Aliamphritea hakodatensis: one gene and its partners. The protein of the gene in region 2 binds, or shares a complex with, the protein of the main gene of each other region. Links are inferred from orthologs where the notes say so. Each region holds a gene or a part of one and is shown on either strand. Other genes may lie near its edges.

Region 1 (4,768 bases), 2.7 Mb from region 2 along the record:
TTTCCATACCTTCAATGCCCTGTTAGAGGGTGGTCAGCAAATGATCCTGACCAGCGACCGGTATCCGAAAGAGATCAACGGCGTTGAAGAACGGCTGAAGTCCCGCTTCGGCTGGGGATTAACCGTTGCGATTGAGCCGCCGGAACTGGAAACCCGGGTGGCCATTCTGATGAAGAAAGCCGAAGAAGCGCAGGTCCGTCTGCCGGATGATGCCGCATTCTTCCTGGCTCAAAAGATTCGTTCCAATGTGCGTGAGCTGGAGGGTGCCCTGAAGCGGGTCATCGCCAACGCGCACTTCACCGGCAACGCCATTACCACGCCGTTTATTAAAGAATCCCTGAAAGACTTGCTGGCATTGCAAGACAAACAGGTTAGTATAGATAACATCCAACGCGTGGTTGCCGAGTACTATAAGATTAAGGTGTCTGACCTGCTGTCCAAACGTCGCAGCCGCTCAGTTGCAAGGCCCCGCCAGGTGGCAATGAGTCTGTCCAAGGAACTGACCAATCACAGCCTGCCTGAGATTGGTGATGCTTTCGGTGGACGTGATCATACAACCATTTTGCATGGTTGCCGCAAGGTGGCAGAATTGCGCGAGAGCGATACGGATATAAGAGAGGATTATCAGAACCTGTTACGTCACTTAACGGCGTAGTTTGCAGATTGCGACCTTTGCTCACTACAACGTGCAAGGTCTCTGATTAATGAAGGGTAGGAAAACATGAAGTTTGTTATTTCTAGAGAAGCGCTGATCAAGCCATTGCAGCTGGTTGCCGGTGTCGTTGAGCGTCGCCAGACGTTGCCAGTGCTTTCAAACATTCTGTTGGTCGCCGAAGGCAACCAGTTGTCGATGACAGGTACAGACCTGGAAGTGGAACTGGTTGGCCGGGTTGAGCTGGAAGAGCCGGCTGAAGCAGGGTCTATTACCGTGCCGGCCCGTAAGCTGATGGACATCTGTAAGTCACTGCCGGACAGCGCCATTATCGAGCTGACGCTGACCGGTCAGAAGATGGTGATCAAGGCTGGCCGCAGCCGCTTTACACTGTCTACCCTGCCTGCTGCTGAATTCCCGAATGTGGAAGACAGCCCCGAAGCATTCGAGCTGACGGTATCCCAGAGCCAGGTACGCCATCTGATCGATCAGACCGGCTTCTCCATGGCGCAGCAGGACGTCCGTTACTACCTGAACGGTATGCTGCTGGAAGTGAACGATAATACCCTGCGTGCGGTATCCACCGATGGCCACCGTCTGGCCACCAGTGTGACTGACGTTGAAACCAACAGCACCTCACCGCATCAGTTCATCGTACCCCGTAAAGGTATTCTGGAACTGGCCCGTCTGTTACAGGGCGGTGACGAAGAAGTACGCCTGGTTGTGGGGGCTAATCACATCCGTGCCCATGCCGGTGATTTTACCTTCACTTCCAAGCTGGTTGACGGCAAGTTCCCGGATTATCAGCGCGTTATTCCTCAGGGTGGCGACAAGTTCATGCTGGGCACCCGGCAGGAACTGCGTCAGGTATTCAGCCGTATCGCGATCCTGTCGAATGAGAAATACCGCGGTGTACGCCTGTCCCTGACCAGTGGTTACCTGCAGGTCATGGCGAATAACCCGGAACAGGAAGAAGCGGAAGAAACCGTTGCAGTGGATTACGATGGTGACAGCCTGGAAATCGGCTTTAACGTTAACTACCTGCTGGATGTACTGTCGATTGTGAACTCTGAAGTGGTTCGCTTTACGTTGTCTGACTCTAACAGCAGTGCGCTGGTTGAAGGTCTGGACGACGGCGGTTCCCTGTTCGTTGTTATGCCAATGCGTATGTAATTCCTCACGCCCGCCGGCACCGTTTTGTGACGGCGGGCGTGAGTCCTCCCTTTAATGTCTGAGATCACCTGCCCTTCGCGTCTATGCCCTTAACTACTCTCAGGGTGCAGCAGGTACGCAACCTCGCTGACATCAGCTTCACCCCTTCTGCACATATCAACATTATCCACGGTGCCAATGGCAGCGGTAAAAGTAGCCTGCTGGAAGCCATTCATATACTGGGCCTGACCCGTTCATTCCGGACCAACAAGCTGCGTCATCTGATCCGCAGTGGTACGGATCAGTGTCTGGTGTTTGCTGAAGTGGATGCGATGGCAACGGGAACATCTCAACCATTAGGCGTGGAGCGCAGCCTGGAAGGCGCCAGCCGCATGCGTTATGCCGGTGCAGACATTGATTTAACCACCCTCGCTGAGCTGTTACCGATTCAGGTCATTAACTCTGAAACCTTCCAGATTCTGGAAGGCAGCCCGGCAATCCGGCGGGCATTTATCGATTGGGGCGTGTTTCATACGGATCCGCTGTTTATTCGTCTGTGGCGAGGCTTTAAAAGAGTCTTAAAACAGCGTAATTCTTTGCTGAAATATGGTAAAATCGATCCTTCAATGCGCCAGATATGGGACCGTGAGTTAGTCACCTATTCTGAGCAGCTGAACCACCTGAGGGAAGACTATCTGGCGCTGCTCAAACCTGAGTTCGATCAGGTACTTGCAGGCCTGCTGCCAAACCTCGAAATAGAGTTGGGATTCAGCTGCGGCTGGGATCAGAAACGCGGTCTGGATGCCGTGCTGGCCGATAATTTAGTGCGGGACCGGAAACAGGGTTTTACCAGTGCCGGGCCGCAGCGGGCTGACCTGAGGGTTAAGGCCGACGGACATAATGCTGCAGAACGGCTTTCCCGGGGCCAGAAGAAGATTGTTGTCAGCGCATTAAAGCTGGCACAGGGTGCATTATTTTATAAGCTCAACAGCCGGGCCTGTGTTTATCTGATTGATGATTTACCGTCCGAACTGGACGAGCAGCACAGCCGGTTGTTTTGCAGCTACTTAGAAAAAACCAGTAATCAGTGTTTTATCACCTGTGTGGATAAAACAACATTGAGCGAGTTTTGGTCTCAGGAGACTCAGGTGAGTTTCCATGAGATACACCAGGGTGAATTAGTCACCCAGCATCAGGAGAGTTTATGAGCGGCGAAAATCAGGATTACGATTCTTCCAGTATTAAGGTCTTAAAGGGCCTTGATGCGGTTCGCAAGCGCCCGGGTATGTATATCGGCGATACCGATGACGGTAGCGGCCTGCACCACATGGTGTTTGAAATCGTGGATAACTCCATCGATGAAGCACTGGCCGGCTACTGCAGTGAAATCAAGGTCATTATCCATGCTGATGAGAGCGTCAGTGTATCGGATAACGGCCGGGGTATTCCGACAGATATCCACGAAGAAGAAGGTGTTTCTGCCGCTGAAGTTATCATGACCGTGCTGCACGCCGGTGGTAAGTTTGATGACAACTCTTATAAGGTATCCGGTGGCCTGCACGGTGTAGGTGTATCCGTTGTAAACGCCCTGTCTTCCAAGCTGAAGCTGACCATCCGCCGTAACGGTGACGTGCATGAACAAACTTACCGTCACGGTGAGCCTGACGAGCCGCTGAAGGTTGTTGGCCAGACAGACACATCAGGTACGCTGTGCCGTTTCTGGCCATCTGAAGACACCTTCAAGAACATCGAATTCAAATTTGACCTGCTGGCCAAGCGTTTACGTGAGCTGTCGTTCCTGAACTCCGGCGTGGCTATTCGTCTGATAGACGAGCGTTCCGGTGATGAAGAACTGTTTGCCTATGAAGGCGGTCTGGGATCCTTCGTTGAATTCCTGAATAACAACAAGTCTCCGATCAACAAAATGTTCCACTTTAACACCACCCATGAAAACGGTGTGGGTGTGGAAGTGGCCATGCAGTGGAATGACAGTTTCCAGGAAAGCATTCACTGCTTTACCAACAACATTCCACAGCGTGATGGCGGTACTCACTTATCGGGTTTCCGTACTGCGCTGACCCGTGGTCTGAACACCTACATTGAAAGCGAAAAGCTGAACAAAACCGGCAAAACCAGCACCACTGGTGATGACTGCCGTGAAGGTCTGACGGCCATTATCTCGGTTAAAGTGCCAGATCCGAAGTTCTCTTCTCAGACCAAGGACAAACTGGTTTCATCCGAGGTGAAAACCGCGGTTGAGCAGGCAATGTATGAACTGCTGAACGACTTCCTGCAGGAAAACCCGCAGGACGCCAAAGCCGTTGTTACCAAGATGATCGATGCGGCCCGGGCCCGTGAAGCGGCGCGTAAAGCCCGTGAAATGACCCGCCGTAAAGGTGCACTGGATATCGCCGGCCTGCCCGGAAAACTGGCGGACTGCCAGGAAAAAGACCCGGCACTGTCTGAAATTTACCTGGTGGAGGGTGACTCCGCTGGCGGATCAGCCAAGCAGGGCCGTAACCGTAAAACCCAGGCCATTCTGCCGCTGAAGGGTAAAATCCTGAACGTTGAGAAGGCCCGTTTTGACAAGATGCTGACCTCTGCCGAAGTCGGTACCCTGATCACTGCACTGGGTACGGGTATTGGTCGGGAAGAATTCAGCGCCGATAAGCTGCGTTATCACCAGATTATCATCATGACCGATGCCGACGTGGATGGTTCGCACATCCGTACCCTGCTGCTGACTTTCTTCTTCCGTCAGATGCCTGAGATCATTGAGCGTGGCCATGTCTATATTGCCCAGCCGCCGCTGTATAAGATCAAAAAAGGTAAGCAGGAACAGTACCTTAAAGACGACGATGCACTGGATAACTATCTCTTGCAGGGCGCGATGGACGGTGCTTCTATGCACGTTAACGCCGATGCGCCGGGCATTACCGGCACCGCACTGGAAGACATCGTATC
Region 2 (4,768 bases):
AGGCTTTCCCCCAACGGCAGGCAGCCGGTTTGCCGGCCCGGTTGTAGAAGCTTTTCACCGCCGCTACCCGAACGTAAAGCTGAGGGTGATCCAACTGCTGTCAGGCGCGCTGGAAAAGGCCCTGCTGGAAAACCGTATTGATATGGGGATTTTGTACGCAGGCGCACTGAGCGCTAATCTGAATACCCAGCTTATCTGGCAGGAATCGATGCAACTGATCACACCGGCTGATGACCTGCCGATCAACCGGCAGCACCCGCAAGTACTGAGCAGTGAGATCACCCTCAGCAAGGCGCTGACACTGCCACAGATATTGCCTAACCGCCCTCACGGTCTGCGCGCCCTGCTGGAACGGGAAGCATTCCGGCACAACCTGCAACTGAATACCGTGATAGAGGCTGAATCAATGCAGATTCAGCTTGAACTGGTACGACGGGGTCTCGGATACACCGTGATGCCTGAAGGCATCGCACTGCCGCCGGATGTGCGCAATGTACCGATCAGCAACCCGGGGCTGCAGCGTCAGTGCCTGCTAGCCTGGTCAAAAAACCAGGCACTGAGCAACGCCGGAAGAGCTATGCAGGATATTCTGCAACAGCATATTTCAGGAAGAAATGCCGGCTGAACCGCCGGCACAGAAAGCAGAATCAGTCAGCCGCCCGGTTAAACAACCGGTGGAAGTTATCGGTAGTAATACGCGCCACATCTTCTGCGCGCAGGCCTTTAATATCAGCAATGCACTGCGCCACTTCAGCAACATAAGCCGGTTCATTTTGCTTACCCCGGTAAGGCACCGGTGCCAGATAGGGTGAATCAGTTTCAATCAGCATCTTATCCAGCGGCGTCTGTTTCACCACTTCACGCAATTCGGCAGCATTTTTGAACGTGATGATACCGGAGAACGACAAGAGGTAATTCATATCCAGCGCCTGCCGTCCCATATCCCAGCTTTCCGTGAAGCAGTGTAAAACACCGCCCACTTCAAAATCGGCATGGTGTCTGAGAATGTCCAGCGTATCCTGACGGGCATCCCGGGTATGCACTATGACCGGAAGCTTACAGACCTTCGCCGCATCCAGATGATTAATGAAGCTTTGCTGCTGGATTTCAACAGTATCCTGCTGATAAAAATAATCCAGCCCGGTTTCCCCAAGCGCAATGATCTTCGGCAGTTCTGTTTTGGCCAGCAACTCATCAACAGAGACCGGTGTTTCAGCGGTATTCAGTGGATGAACACCTACCGAAGCATATACCTGATCAAGCCCGGCAATCTGCTCATACATCGGCGTAAAGCTCTGCATATCAACGCTGACACACAACATTTTGCTGACCTGACGCTCTGCAGCACTCGTCAGTACACGGGAAAGGGTATCGCCAGAGGAGAAATCCAGTTTATCTAAATGGCAATGGGAATCTACAAACATCGGACCTGATCACAACATGGGAAAAAAGTGCCGGCATTGTAAGACAAAAGACACAAAAAGTAAGCAGCAGAAGCATGCTTTGAACGCAGATATCAGTAGCAGCCGGGCTGCTCTACATCGTATCGGTACGCCGTCCGGAGTTCAGCGCACCTGTCAGGTAAGTTTCGATCTTTCGCACCAGGGTTGAATCTTCCTGTGATAACTGAATACCGATACCGGGAATACGACCCCCCTGGGCTGCACGGGGCGTTACCCAGACAACTTTTCCTGTCACGGGAATCTTGTCACCTTCTTCCATCAGGGTCAGAAGCATAAACACTTCTTCCCCTAACTGATACGTACGCGGAGTGGGAATAAACAGGCCGCCATTAACGATATATGGCATGTACGCCTTGTACAGATCCTCTTTCGTGTTAATCGCTAATGACAATATGCCATGGCTCATACGAGGAATTACTGACATCTGGCCGGAGCCTCCCTGATCTATATACTTACGCAGATACTGTCCTGTCTGATGCTGATATACAACAGCCAGCCATTGTGCTCACAGCTTACTGCATTGGCCGCCAAGATTAAAGATTAACGCAGGCTCTGCCAGCCGAACAGAAGCTTTTCCAGTAACAGCTGTTTATTGGGATTTAACCGGAACATTACAGACTTACGTGCTTCATGCACTTCATCTGCAAACGAAAACAGGCGTTGCGGGTCTGCCCGGCGGGAAACCGCCAGTAGCATATTCTGAACATCCTTATGCCGCAGCAATTCAGTATTTTCCTGCCCCGCCGCAAGCCGGGCAATGTCATTCACCAACCCGTAAAGCCAGGCCAGAATTAACTCCAGATCTTCCTTATGCAGAGCTTGCGCCACTTCAATGGTGCTGCGGCGGTTTTTCAGTATATCCGCCAGGCCAGCCAATACCTTGCTTCGCAATCCCAGATAATCCTGCTGTTTGTAAGCCATGGCCTGCAAAGGTGAATTATGCGCAATGCGTAACAGTTGCTCAGCATCCTGCGTGTCCATCGCCAACTGAGTACCCAGCCACTGAGCGGCCATTACTCCGTCCGGCGCCACGCAGTCAACGCGCTGACAGCGGCTTTTAATGGTTGGCATCACCTGACCGGAACGGTGGGTAACCAACAGGAGCACAGTATCCTTACCCGGCTCTTCCAGCATTTTTAACAGCGCATTGGCCGCATTGACGTTCATGCTTTCTGCCGGGTCAACGATGACCACCCGATAGCCACCCTGCTGGGCTGTGGAATAGATAAACTCGGTCAGCTCACGGATCTGATCAACCTTGATGGGCTTACCCGGCTCATCAGGCTGCAAATGAAACAGGTCAGGGTGGCCGCTGCTCTGCGCCAGTTCGCAGCTGCGGCAATGACCACATGCCGCATCATGTTTTGGCGATTTGCATAACAGATAATTGGCGGTTGCCAGCGCAAAACAGGCTTTACCGATTCCCCTTGGGCCATTCACCATCAGCGCATGAGGTAACCGACCCTGCTGCTTAAGGTTGCACAGATACTGCCAGCGCTCCTTAAGCCAGGGCAGCACTACCGGATGATCTTGCCAGAGCTCTTCACTCATTTGAAATTCCTGTGAAATTATCTGTTAAGCCGTCGGATGCTGCTCAAGAAACACACCCATCACCTTGCAGATCTGCGCCTGAACCTCAGCCAGTGAGACGGAGGCGTCAATAACAGCAAACCGCTGAGGATCATCAGCAGCCCGCTGCAGATAAGCAGCACGCACCCGCTCAAAAAAGCCAATTTGCTCCTGCTCGAAACGGTCCAACGCACCACGCTTAGCTGCACGGGCAAGGCCAATTTCAACCGGCACATCAAGCAACAGGGTAAGATCCGGCTGCAGCCCCTTCTGAACACGCTGCTCAAGGTCAAGAATCAGACTCTGATCCAGCCCCCGGCCACCGCCCTGATAAGCAAAGGTCGCATCAGTAAAGCGGTCACACAGTACCCACTGCCCGGACTGCAATGCAGGCTTAATCACTGTCTGCAAGTGCTGCGCACGGGCAGCAAAAACCATCAGTAACTCAGCATCATCAGCAACCGCCTCTTCACGGGGCGACAGCAACATCTCCCGCAGCTCCTCTGCCAGAGGCGTACCGCCCGGCTCACGGGTCAGGGCAAAGCTGATACCAGCCTCAGCCAGCATGCTTTCAATAAATGCCAGATTGGTCGATTTACCTACGCCCTCTGTACCTTCGAGTGTAATAAAACACCCCTGACGATCACTCATATACTTCCTTTGGTTATTCAGGTGCGGAACGGTATGACGCTTTACGCTTTAACTGATATTCACGTACCGCTTTATTGTGCTGCTTAAGGGTCGCGGAGAACTGATGACTGCCATCTCCCTTAGCAACAAAATACAGCCACTTTTTACCTTCCGGATGCAGCGCAGCTTTAATGGCTTCACGGCCTACCATGGCGATCGGCGTCGGTGGCAACCCGGGAATTGTATAGGTGTTATAAGGTGTAGGGGTACGCAAATCTTTACGGCGGATATTACCTTTATATTTATCCCCCATACCATAAATGACTGTCGGATCCGTCTGCAGGCGCATCCCGATCTGCATACGACGCACAAACACCCCGGCAATCACCGGACGCTCAGCACTCAGACCGGTTTCCTTCTCCACGATGGACGCCATAATCAGCGCTTCATACGGGTCTTTATAGGGTAAAACCTTGCTTTCAAACTTTTCTGCCCGTGCCTGCCACTCTTCAGTCAGCACTTTTTTCTGCAGCTGATGGGCTCTGCGTAACAGGTCCAGATCAGTCATCCCCCGCTGAAACTGATAAGTATTTGCCAGAAAACGCCCTTCAGGATGCTGACCTTCAAGCCCTAAAGCGGCCATCAGTTCTCCGTCACTCATCCCATCGGTTTCGTGTACCAGCACATCACTTTCGGCTAAACGCTGACGCATCTGCTTAAATGTTGAGCCTTCTATCAGCGTAAAGCGGTAAGAAATACTTTTACCTTCCACCAGTTGTGCAACCAGCTGTCTCGGCGTGACACCCGGTTCAATCTGATATTCGCCGGCTTTCAGTAAATGCCCGACCTTTTGCATACGCACATAAAACGCCATCCAGTCAGGTTTCGACAACAAGCCCCGCTCGGCAAGCTCACGCCCTACCCGCGGAAAGCTGCTGCCGGACTTAACCAGCACGATCTCCGGCTCATCAAGCTGTAAAGGCTCATCCAGATAACCATTAAGTGAACGCCAGCCAAAATAAAGCGCCAGGGCGACCACCGCCAGCGTTAACAGAAATGAAAAGGCGATTTTACGTAACATATACTTCCCGTTGTTATTATTGCTG
Region 3 (4,895 bases), 1.3 Mb from region 2 along the record:
AGCTTGTCATGTTCCGGGCATCCAGTGCGTCTTTCTGTTTCAGGTACAGTGCCGGCAGATACGCCACATCCAGCGTGGCGTAATGCTCCTGCGCAGCGGTCAGCGGCCGCTGCAGCCAGTCGGAACGGGTTTCCCCCTTGCCGATCGCCACGCTCAGCGCATGCTCAACGATTCGCTGATACCCCATTGAAAAGCCCCAGCCCAGAAAACCGGCTGCAACCTGAGTATCAAACACCGGCGAAGGCATCTCCCCCAGCATGTAGAGAAATAATTCTAAATCTTCATTGCAGGCATGCAGAACCTTCAGCACCGACTCAGCACGGAACACCTCTACCAGTGGCGCGTAATTTTCAAGCGTCAGAGGGTCCAGCAGATAGCAGTGACGGTCATCCGCCACCTGAATCAGCCCCGGCAGGGGATAAAAAGTATCGACCCGGATAAACTCGGTATCCAGAGCAATGAGTGGCAGTGTCAGCCAGTGCCGGCAGCATTCTGCCAGCGCGTCATCGGTGCGCACCCAGACCGGTGTTTTGGCAGCCTCTTCAAGCGCTAAATAATCGTAAGATGCTGCACTTTCAGCATTCATAAACAGTTCCTGCAAAAGGCATTTCAGAGAAGTGAACGGCGACCGGCCAGCGCATGCGCCAGCGTGCCACCATCAACAAATTCAAGCTCGCCGCCCACCGGCACCCCGTGAGCAATACGGGTGACTTTTATCCCCATATCTTTAACCTGCTCGGCGATATAGTGAGCGGTTGCTTCGCCTTCAACCGTCGGATTGGTTGCCAGTATAATTTCTTCAATGCCGGCACCGTCAATCTGCTGAAGCAACACATCAAGCCCCAGATCCTGAGGGCCGATTCCGTCAATCGGGGACAAATGCCCCATCAGCACAAAATACTGACCGTTAAAACCGCCGGTCTGCTCGACAGCCAGCACATCCACCGGCGTTTCCAGAATACACAGCTTCGAACGGTCACGGCTACTGTCGTCGCAGATATCGCACAGCTCGTGCTCAGATAATGTCCGGCACCGGCTACAGCGGCCCACGTTTTCAATGGCCAGCTGTAAGGTTTCAGACAGTTTAATACCACCTTCCCGGTCACGCTCCAGCATATGAAACGCCATACGCTGAGCGGTTTTCGGTCCGACGCCGGGCAAGCAGCGAAATGCCTCAACCAGCGACTGAATCAAGGGACTGAATGACATAAACGCCCCTTAGAACGGCATATTGAAGCCTGGCGGCATACCCATACCACCGGTTACTTTGGCCATACGCTCCTGGCTGGCAGACTCGACTTTGCGCACCGCATCATTTACTGCCGCGGCAATCAGGTCTTCCAGAATTTCTTTATCTTCTGTCATCAGGCTGTCGTCAATATCAACGCGCTTTACATCATGACGGCCATTCATGACGATCTTCACCATACCGGCACCTGACTCACCGTTGACTTCCGCTTTGGCGACTTCTTCCTGGGCTTTTTGCAGTTCTTCCTGCATTTTCTGGGCCTGCTTCATCAGGTTGCCCATTCCACCTTTCATCATAATAAACCTCGATATTTATATATCTGTCGCCAGCAACACAGGTGCCGGCTAAGCAAAACTGTAATGTCTGAATTAATGCAGCGTTACCGGAGCATCAATAGGCTCAACGGAGGAAATATCAATCCGCCCGCCAAAACGCTCAATAATAGCCTGCACCGTTGCATCGGTTTCAATCGCGGTCACGGCCTGAGCCAGTCGCTCTGACTTTTTGCGCGAACGATACAGGCTCGGCGTCTCCCGGCTAAAGATTCCCAGTTCGAATTCTACCTGAAGTGGTTGCTGAAAATAATCGCTCAGCGCTGCAGAAATGCGGTCAGTGTGAACCTCATTGAGAATATTTCTCTGTTCATCAGCATAGTGGAATCTGAACACTCCATCACTGACAGCCTCAAGTGAGGTATTGGCGGCAATCATGTACGTCATCCCTGCCAGCCCCAACGCATCCACCAGCAGCACCCACTGAGATACATCCAGCTCAGCCAGTTGCCGGGAGATTTCTTCCGCCACAGGCTCAGCAATATAACCGTCCGCGACATTCGTCGGCGCTGTCATCACTGCCGGTGCCGGGTGTTCAGCCACAGCCGTATCCTGAGCCATCGCTGCCGATGGCTGCTTCACCTCTTCAGGCTTTTTTGACGGTTCAGACGCCTCCTGCGGTGCACCTGAAAAATACGACTCATCATAAGCCGGCGGCTCTTCCCACGGCGGTACATCATGTTCCGGAACTTGAGCAGCAACCGGCTCGCGGGCAACCGGAGCACTTTCGGCAACCGGCTGCGGAGCTGGCTCAGCAACTGCCGGCGCGGCGGCCTGTACAGACGGCTGTATAGGTGCAGCAGGCGCCTGTGCAACCGGCTGAGACAGCCCGGCTGATACTTCAGATTGTGCGGCGACGACCGAAACTTCAGAAGGTGCTGCAACGGGCGCTGCCGGAGGAGGCGTCACGGGTTCAGATGCCTGTTCCGTCGCCGGTGCAGGTACATTTTCAGGCGCAGGCGCAACCGCCTGAGCGGCCGGTGGCGGGCTGCTCTGAGCATCTTCCGACGGTTCAGCCCCGCCGTCAGAAACAGCCGACACTGATTGCGGCTTATCACCGCTTCGCGGCGGTGCAGATGCCGGACGGAACGCCAGCATCCGTAACATGACCATTTCCAACCCTTCACGGGCATCCGGCACATAGGGCAAATCTTTACGGCCCAGCAAAGCGACCTGATAATATAACTGCACGTCTTCAGCAGATAGCTGGCGTGCCAGTTCAAGCACCTGATCGCGGTCTCCCATACCATTATCAACGGCATCCGGCATCACCTGCCCCAGAGCTATCCGGTGCAACAGACTGATCAGATCTCCCAAAACCGTATTGTAATCCGGGGAAAACTGCGCCAGATCACTGACCGTCGCCAGCATATCTTTGGCGTTTTGCGCCACCAGGCTGTCAAGCAAACGGTACACCAGGCGCTGATCAATAGTGCCCAGCATAGAACGGGCATCTGCTTCATTAATCTCACCGGCACCAAATGCAATCGCCTGATCCGTCAGACTCATGGCGTCCCGCATGGAGCCATCAGCTGAGCGGGCCAGCAACCACAGCGCCGGCTCTTCAAATTTAATGGATTCCTGAGTCAGTACATGCCGAAGGTGATCAACGATCCGCTCGGGAATCATGTTCTTCAGATTGAACTGCAAACAGCGGGACAGAATCGTCACCGGCAACTTCTGTGGGTCAGTCGTTGCTAAAAGAAACTTAACGTGGGGAGGCGGTTCTTCCAGCGTCTTCAGCAGCGCATTGAAAGAATGGGTCGACAACATGTGCACCTCATCGATGAGGTAAACTTTGTAGCGACCGTGGGTCGGCGCGTACTGAACGTTTTCCAGCAGCTCACGGGTATCTTCAACCTTGGTACGTGACGCCGCATCCACCTCAATCAGGTCAACAAAACGGCCTTCGCTGATTTCCTGACAGGGTGCGCATTTACCACAGGGAGAAGAAGAAACACCATTGGCACAGTTCAGTGACTTGGCAAATAACCGCGCTATCGAGGTTTTGCCCACCCCGCGAGTGCCTGTAAACAGGTAGGCATGATGCAGACGATCATCGTCGAGAGCGTTCACCAGTGCCTTAAGCACGTGCTCCTGACCAACCATCTCCTGAAATGTTGCGGGGCGCCATTTTCGCGCCAGGACCTGATAACTCATGATGTGATGATTCTTATCCGGTAAGCCCAGAAACAGGCTTAAATTAAGCAGTACAAATAAATAAGCTCACATGCTAACGATAACCGCCCGACAGTGCCAGCTTAAGCCCGGGAATAATCAGCAAAAACTTTCATCAGACAGATCCCCTCTCCATTCACCTGATGCCTGAAAACCATTACTGAGGCTTATCAGACACTTTCCACAGGCTCAGTCAGCTTTTCACGGCACTCAGTGCCACTCAGCACAGCCACCTCGGCCCGGTCGCGACCATTTTGCTTCGCCATATAGAGGGCTTCGTCTGCCAGCCTGATCGCATCGTCCATTGATGCGGCATGTTGTGGGTATACCGCAATGCCAACAGAGGTTGTCACCGTACCCAGTGACAGCTGATTGATACTCAGCTCAAGCTGCCTGACAGCCTTGCAGATCCGTGCCGCGATCTGTTCTGCCTGCTGTGCGCCGGTAGACGGACATACAATACAGAACTCCTCGCCACCGTAACGACAGGCAATATCCTCCTGCCGGAGAGAATCTTTTAACGCCTGCGACACTGCCTTAAGGACATGATCACCGGCATCATGACCAAAGTTATCATTAAAAAGCTTAAAATGATCAAGGTCGATCATCATGACAGCTATTTCACTGCCGGTACGCTCAGCCCTGCTATGAGCCTGATCCAACGCCTCCAGCATATAACGGCGGTTGAACAACCCGGTAAGCGGATCGCGGATCGCCTGCTCCCTCAGGCTGTCACGCAACTGAATATTGGCCAGCGTCAGGCCAATTTGCTCTGATATCGCACTCCACATTCCCTGATAATGCTCTGTATCGGTATCCAGAGACATGACAAAATGCAGAATACCGATAGTTTCCCCCTGCGCCAGGAGCGGAACACACAGACTCTGTTGCTCCTCAGGGGTATCCACCCAGTGACGACAGTAAGTTTCTATCCCGTGTTCCACTGAAAAATGCTGATGACCTTTACGAAGCGCCCAGCACTCACCAGGTGCAAAGCGTTCTGCCCCGGGCCATTCGCCGCCCCATTCCGTAATCCGGTCCAGCCGGTTACGGGAAGACTTGATAATCGAAATACTGCCCCGGAATTCAGGCAATAACCTGGGGATAACACTGGTCATCACCTCCCCGGCCTCTTC
Region 4 (4,819 bases), 1.7 Mb from region 2 along the record:
ATATTCCAGACTGAAATGCCTGAGTTTGGGGATCAGCCATTTAAAGACCAGTGACGGGGTGGAATACAGCCGCAGTTCGGAATGTTCAGATTGCTGCAATTCGTGAATGGCTCCACTGATCCGGCTGACTGCCTGATCAGTGACCTGTTGCAGCATTGCACCGGCAGACGTTAGCCGGATACCGTCCGGCTGACGGGTAAACAGTTGTAACCCCAACTGGGTTTCCAGCTTGCGGATTTGCTGACTGACGGCTCCGGTGGTGATGTGCAGTTCCCGGGCGGCGGCGGTAAAACTCAGATGGCGGGCACAGGCGGAAAAGTACACCAGGGTGGTAAATATCCGGGGATGTAAGTCTGTCATAGATTGCCTGTAGTTTTTCTAAAGGGGTATTTAAAAGGTATCGTTTGTTTATAGCGCGCTTTGTATTCAGGATACAGCCTGTTGATGAGTATTACTAAAGCCATTCACCTGAATGGGAATACGGGAGAGAGATTGTGTCATCACTGAATCTGACCGCTGAACAGCAGGATCACTTACGTGCAGCTACACCACAGTTATGGTTAAACCCGCAGTATCTGCAGGATCGGGCGATTCTGGCAGCGCCTGAGGTTGATGCACTTTATGAGGCAGAAGCTAGGCTACAGCGCTTTGCCCCCTTGCTGGCAATCCTGTTTCCTGAGTTACAGGCCAGTGGCGGTCTGATCGAGTCAGGCCTGACGGATACACAGCCGTTTGGCACTGAATTTACAAAGGGCTGCGAAGGCCGGTTATTCCTGAAAGCGGATCATCAGTTGCCGGTGGCCGGTTCGATTAAAGCCCGGGGCGGCATTCATGAAGTACTGTGCTTCGCGGAAGCGCTGGCCCGGCAGGAAGGGTTGCTGGATGCTGAAGGGGATTACAGGGCCCTGAACAATGCCGCTGCTAAGGAGGTCTTTTCCCGCTACAGGGTTTCAGTGGGCAGTACCGGCAATCTGGGGCTGAGCATTGGCATCATGAGTGCGGCGCTGGGTTTCAAAGCCGAAGTGCATATGTCTGCGGATGCCAAAGACTGGAAGAAGCAGCGCCTGACTGACCGGGGCGTGAAAGTGATTGAGCATCAGGCGGATTACGGTGCCGCAGTGGCCGCCGGCCGTGCCGCTGCTGAAGCCGACCCTTACGGATACTTTGTTGATGATGAACGTTCGCCTCATCTGTTTATGGGTTATGCCGTCGCCGCGCTGCGGCTGGAATCCCAGTTACAGGCCGCCGGGGTCAGGGTGGATGCTGAGCACCCTCTGTTTGTATATTTGCCAGCGGGAGTTGGCGGTGCGCCGGGTGGTATAGCTTTTGGCCTGAAGATGCTGTTTGGCCGCTATGTGCACTGTTTTTTTGCTGAGCCGGTACAGGCGCCCTGCATGTTACTGGGTATGGCTGGAAATGCAGGTGATGCGCCTGTCAGCGTGAGCGAATTTGGGCTGAGCATTGATACCGAGGCCGACGGACTGGCGGTAGGGACCGCTTCCCAGTGGGTGTGTGACGCGACCCGTAATCTGATTTCCGGAGTGTATACGGCACCGGACGCGTCTTTATACCGGCAGCTTTACCGGCTAAAGCAGTTCGCGGATACCGAGGTAGAGCCGTCTGCCGCGATTGGTTGCCTGGGACCGGAAGTGCTGACAGGGGAGGCTGGCAGGGCGTATCTGCAGGCGCATAAGTTGGAAGGGCTGATGAAAAATGCCACCCATATCGCCTGGCTGACCGGGGGGAGTTTTGTACCTGAGCAAGAGTACGGGCGTTATCTGGATAAAGCCCGGGTGATTGCCGGCGTATAGCAGATCAGTGGATCTCAGCCAGCCCCAGCTCGATGCCGCTGAGGCGCAGCACAATGCTGTTAAGGGTTAACCAGGCATCACCCGGTGCGCCCTTGATTTGCTGGTCAACCGTCATGCACTGGCTGAGCATCTGCTGCAGTGCCTGCGGAGCAATGCGGCGGGCAGCAGCCTGCAGCTGGCCTTTGCGCTTACCCCAGATACGTTCTTTCTGGCAGATAGCCTCGTATTGCTGGCCCTGAGCCAGGCCCTGCTGAACGGTCAGCAGGGTGCGCACTTCACGGCTGATGGCCCACAGGGCGACCGGCGCTTCGGTGCCTTCCTGACGCAGTACCTGAATGATCTTGTTACAGCGGGCGGTCTGTTGCAGCAGGGCGGCGTCTACCAGACCATAGATATCGTAGCGGGAGCTGTCGGACACGCTGTCGATCACCTGATCGGCGTCCAGTGTTTGTCCGGGGTAGAGCAGGTTAAGCTTATCCAGTTCCTGCTTAGCTGCCAGCAAGTTGCCTTCCACCCGCTCGCACAGCAGCTGGACGGCATCCCGGTCGAGGGTCAGGCCAATCTGCTTTGCCCGGTTATTCAGCCAGCCGGGTAACTGCTGCGCTTCTACCGGCCAGATCTGAACGATCATGCCGGTTTTGTCGATGGCTTTAAACCAGGCGCTTTTCTGCGCCGCACCGTCGAGCTTATCAGCGATGATCAGCAGGACGTTGTCCGGTGCCGGGTTGGCGAGATATTCACGGAGAATTTCACTGGCTTGCTTATTGGGCTTGCTGCCCCCTAAGCGCAGTTCGATAATTTTCTTTTCAGCGAAAAGTGACAGGGCGTTGGCGCATTCCAGCAGGTAGGTCCATTTGAAATTAGCTTCGGCGTGCAGGGTTTCCCGTTCCGAGAAACCCTGATCAACCAGATACTGACGCAGGAGGTCACAACTTTCTTCAATCAGCAGTGGTTCGTCACCGGTCACCAGATAAACCGGTAGCGGTGCGCCCTTAAGCTGGCTGGCAAGTTGTTCCGGCTTGGCCTTCATGGCGAATTACTGCGCTGGTTTGATGGCGCTGTAAATCCGAACGATCTGGTCAGCCAGACGTTCAGACATTTCAGTGCGCAGCTGGGATTCTTCTGCGTCACTGGCGGTTTGCGCGTTCGCATCGTAATCGTAAGTACGGTCAAGGCGCAGGGTTTGCGGCGCCACCACGATTTCGTTATTCCGGTCGAGAATTTCGAAGGTGATGGTGGTGCGCAGTTCATACTCATCAACACTGTTGCTGGAGCTGATGGTTGAAGTTCTGCGTTCCTGACGTTCTTCCAGCAGGTTAATCCGGTAGTTGGCTTCAATATTGCCCACCAGTTTCACGTCGTTCGCCTTCAGGTTACGTTCCAGCGGACGAAACACCGAATAGTTTTCCCTGCCGGTTTTATTGATAACCGCCAGCTTAAGGCTTTCATCAAGGCTGATGATGCCCTTCAGCTGAAAACCACAGGCACTCAGAAAGAGTGCCATAACGGTGATCGCAAAAAACCTGTGCAGCGAAAATGTCCGTGGGCTCTGGTGGGTCATGCTTAATTCCTTTTGGGCCGGTTTAACCAACGACAATGTTGACCAGTTTGTTAGGTACAACGATCTGCTTACGGATTGTCTTATCTGCCATGTGCTTCTGAACAGAGTCATCTGCCAGTGCCGTGTGCAGGACAATGCTTTCATCCGCGTCAGCCGGAACCTGAATTTTGGCACGTACCTTACCGTTCACCTGAACAACCATCTGGATGCTGCTGCGAACCATGGCCGATTCGTCGAATTCAGGCCATGGAGAGTCCAGCAGATTTTCGGCATAACCCAGCTTGTTCCACAGCTCATGGGTAATGTGCGGCGTGATCGGCGACAGCAGTTTAACCGCTGCAGACAGCGCTTCATGGCTGACCGCACGGCCCTGATCGCTGGCATCAACAAACTTGCTGATGGCGTTGCACAGTTCCATAACCGCGGCAATGGCGGTATTGAAGGTCTGACGACGCTCAATATCATCACCGACTTTCTTAATGGTTTCATGGGTTTTCAGACGCAGGGCTTTCTGCGCATCATTCAGTGCTTCAGGGTCCAGGGCAACCGCTTCACCCGGCATTTGCAGGTGGTCGAAGACCAGTTTCCACAGGCGGCGCATGAAGCGGTGTGCACCTTCCACACCTGAATCAGACCATTCCAGCGACTGTTCCGGCGGTGCTGCAAACATCATGAACAGGCGGACGGTATCGGCACCGTACTTATCGATCATCATTTGCGGATCGATACCGTTGTTCTTGGACTTGGACATCTTACCCATGCCTGCGGATTCAACCGGCAGGCCGTCTTCTGTGTGGATCGCCTGAGTAATGCGGCCTTTCTCGTCACGTTCGACAGTCACATCCTGCGGGGAGATCCAGTCTTTGGCACCTTTTTCGTCTTCACGGAAGTAGGTCTCAGCCAGAACCATGCCCTGACACAGCAGGCGCTCGAACGGCTCGTCGGAGTTGACCAGGCCTTCATCACGCATCAGCTTGTGGAAGAAACGTGAGTACAGCAGGTGCAGAATGGCGTGTTCGATACCGCCAATGTACTGGTTAACCGGCAGCCAGTAGTTGGCCTGTTCCGGGTTCAGCATGGTGTCGGCGTTACGGCAGGCGTAACGGGCGTAGTACCAGGACGATTCCATAAAGGTATCGAAAGTATCCGTTTCACGTTCAGCATCGCCGCCACATTTAGGGCAGGTTGTCTGAATGAAGCTGTCCATCTTCTTGATCGGCGAGCCGACACCGTCGAACTCAACGTCAGTTGGCAGTACAACCGGTAACTGATCTTCCGGAACCGGTACAGGACCACAGCTGTTGCAGTTGATGATTGGGATCGGTGTACCCCAGTAGCGCTGACGGGAAACACCCCAGTCGCGCAGACGGTAGTTGATCGTAACCTTGCCCTTGCCTTTGGATTGCAGCTCAGATGAGATCGCTTTGAATGCCATGTCAAAGTCCAG

Evidence for each region.
Region 1: the proteins of PCI15_RS12450 (region 2) and dnaN are in contact, whole or in part, in a cryo-EM structure (PDB 8GIZ), measured with the Escherichia coli proteins. The link is inferred for Aliamphritea hakodatensis from one-to-one orthologs.
Region 3: the proteins of PCI15_RS12450 (region 2) and dnaX are in contact, whole or in part, in a cryo-EM structure (PDB 8GIZ), measured with the Escherichia coli proteins. The link is inferred for Aliamphritea hakodatensis from one-to-one orthologs.
Region 4: the proteins of PCI15_RS12450 (region 2) and holA are in contact, whole or in part, in a cryo-EM structure (PDB 8GIZ), measured with the Escherichia coli proteins. The link is inferred for Aliamphritea hakodatensis from one-to-one orthologs.

Annotation. Positions count from the first base shown.
Region 1 is NZ_AP025281.1:1,263-6,030, forward strand. The notes cover bases 1-2,773. They hold dnaN (DNA polymerase III subunit beta), read left to right. Parts: upstream 1-721; coding sequence 722-1,825; downstream 1,826-2,773. Other genes in these bases: dnaA (chromosomal replication initiator protein DnaA), read left to right, coding at 1-655; recF (DNA replication/repair protein RecF), read left to right, coding at 1,909-2,773. Outside these bases: more of recF, read left to right, coding at 2,774-3,012; gyrB (DNA topoisomerase (ATP-hydrolyzing) subunit B), read left to right, coding at 3,009-4,768. UniProt on the Escherichia coli protein: Confers DNA tethering and processivity to DNA polymerases and other proteins. Acts as a clamp, forming a ring around DNA (a reaction catalyzed by the clamp-loading complex) which diffuses in an ATP-independent manner freely and bidirectionally along dsDNA.
Region 2 is NZ_AP025281.1:2,695,710-2,700,477, forward strand. What follows is about bases 1,010-3,782. They hold PCI15_RS12450 (DNA polymerase III subunit delta'), read right to left. Parts: upstream 3,015-3,782; coding sequence 2,004-3,014; downstream 1,010-2,003. Other genes in these bases: PCI15_RS12440 (TatD family hydrolase), read right to left, coding at 1,010-1,424; PCI15_RS12445 (PilZ domain-containing protein), read right to left, coding at 1,537-1,887; tmk (dTMP kinase), read right to left, coding at 3,039-3,683; mltG (endolytic transglycosylase MltG), read right to left, coding at 3,697-3,782. Outside these bases: PCI15_RS12435 (LysR family transcriptional regulator), read left to right, coding at 1-625; more of PCI15_RS12440, read right to left, coding at 648-1,009; more of mltG, read right to left, coding at 3,783-4,743; pabC (aminodeoxychorismate lyase), read right to left, coding at 4,760-4,768. UniProt on the Escherichia coli protein: Part of the beta sliding clamp loading complex, which hydrolyzes ATP to load the beta clamp onto primed DNA to form the DNA replication pre-initiation complex.
Region 3 is NZ_AP025281.1:1,421,481-1,426,375, reverse strand. Bases 1,180-4,079 are described here. They hold dnaX (DNA polymerase III subunit gamma/tau), read right to left. Parts: upstream 3,742-4,079; coding sequence 1,618-3,741; downstream 1,180-1,617. Other genes in these bases: PCI15_RS06480 (sensor domain-containing diguanylate cyclase), read right to left, coding at 3,930-4,079; PCI15_RS06490 (YbaB/EbfC family nucleoid-associated protein), read right to left, coding at 1,219-1,545; recR (recombination mediator RecR), read right to left, coding at 1,180-1,209. Also shown: rnd (ribonuclease D), read right to left, coding at 1-586; more of recR, read right to left, coding at 610-1,179; more of PCI15_RS06480, read right to left, coding at 4,080-4,895. UniProt on the Escherichia coli protein: Part of the beta sliding clamp loading complex, which hydrolyzes ATP to load the beta clamp onto primed DNA to form the DNA replication pre-initiation complex.
Region 4 is NZ_AP025281.1:1,039,296-1,044,114, forward strand. What follows is about bases 829-3,652. They hold holA (DNA polymerase III subunit delta), read right to left. Parts: upstream 2,842-3,652; coding sequence 1,816-2,841; downstream 829-1,815. Other genes in these bases: dsdA (D-serine ammonia-lyase), read left to right, coding at 829-1,811; PCI15_RS04720 (LPS-assembly lipoprotein LptE), read right to left, coding at 2,848-3,372; leuS (leucine--tRNA ligase), read right to left, coding at 3,395-3,652. In the rest of the region: PCI15_RS04705 (LysR family transcriptional regulator), read right to left, coding at 1-360; more of dsdA, read left to right, coding at 495-828; more of leuS, read right to left, coding at 3,653-4,819. UniProt on the Escherichia coli protein: Part of the beta sliding clamp loading complex, which hydrolyzes ATP to load the beta clamp onto primed DNA to form the DNA replication pre-initiation complex.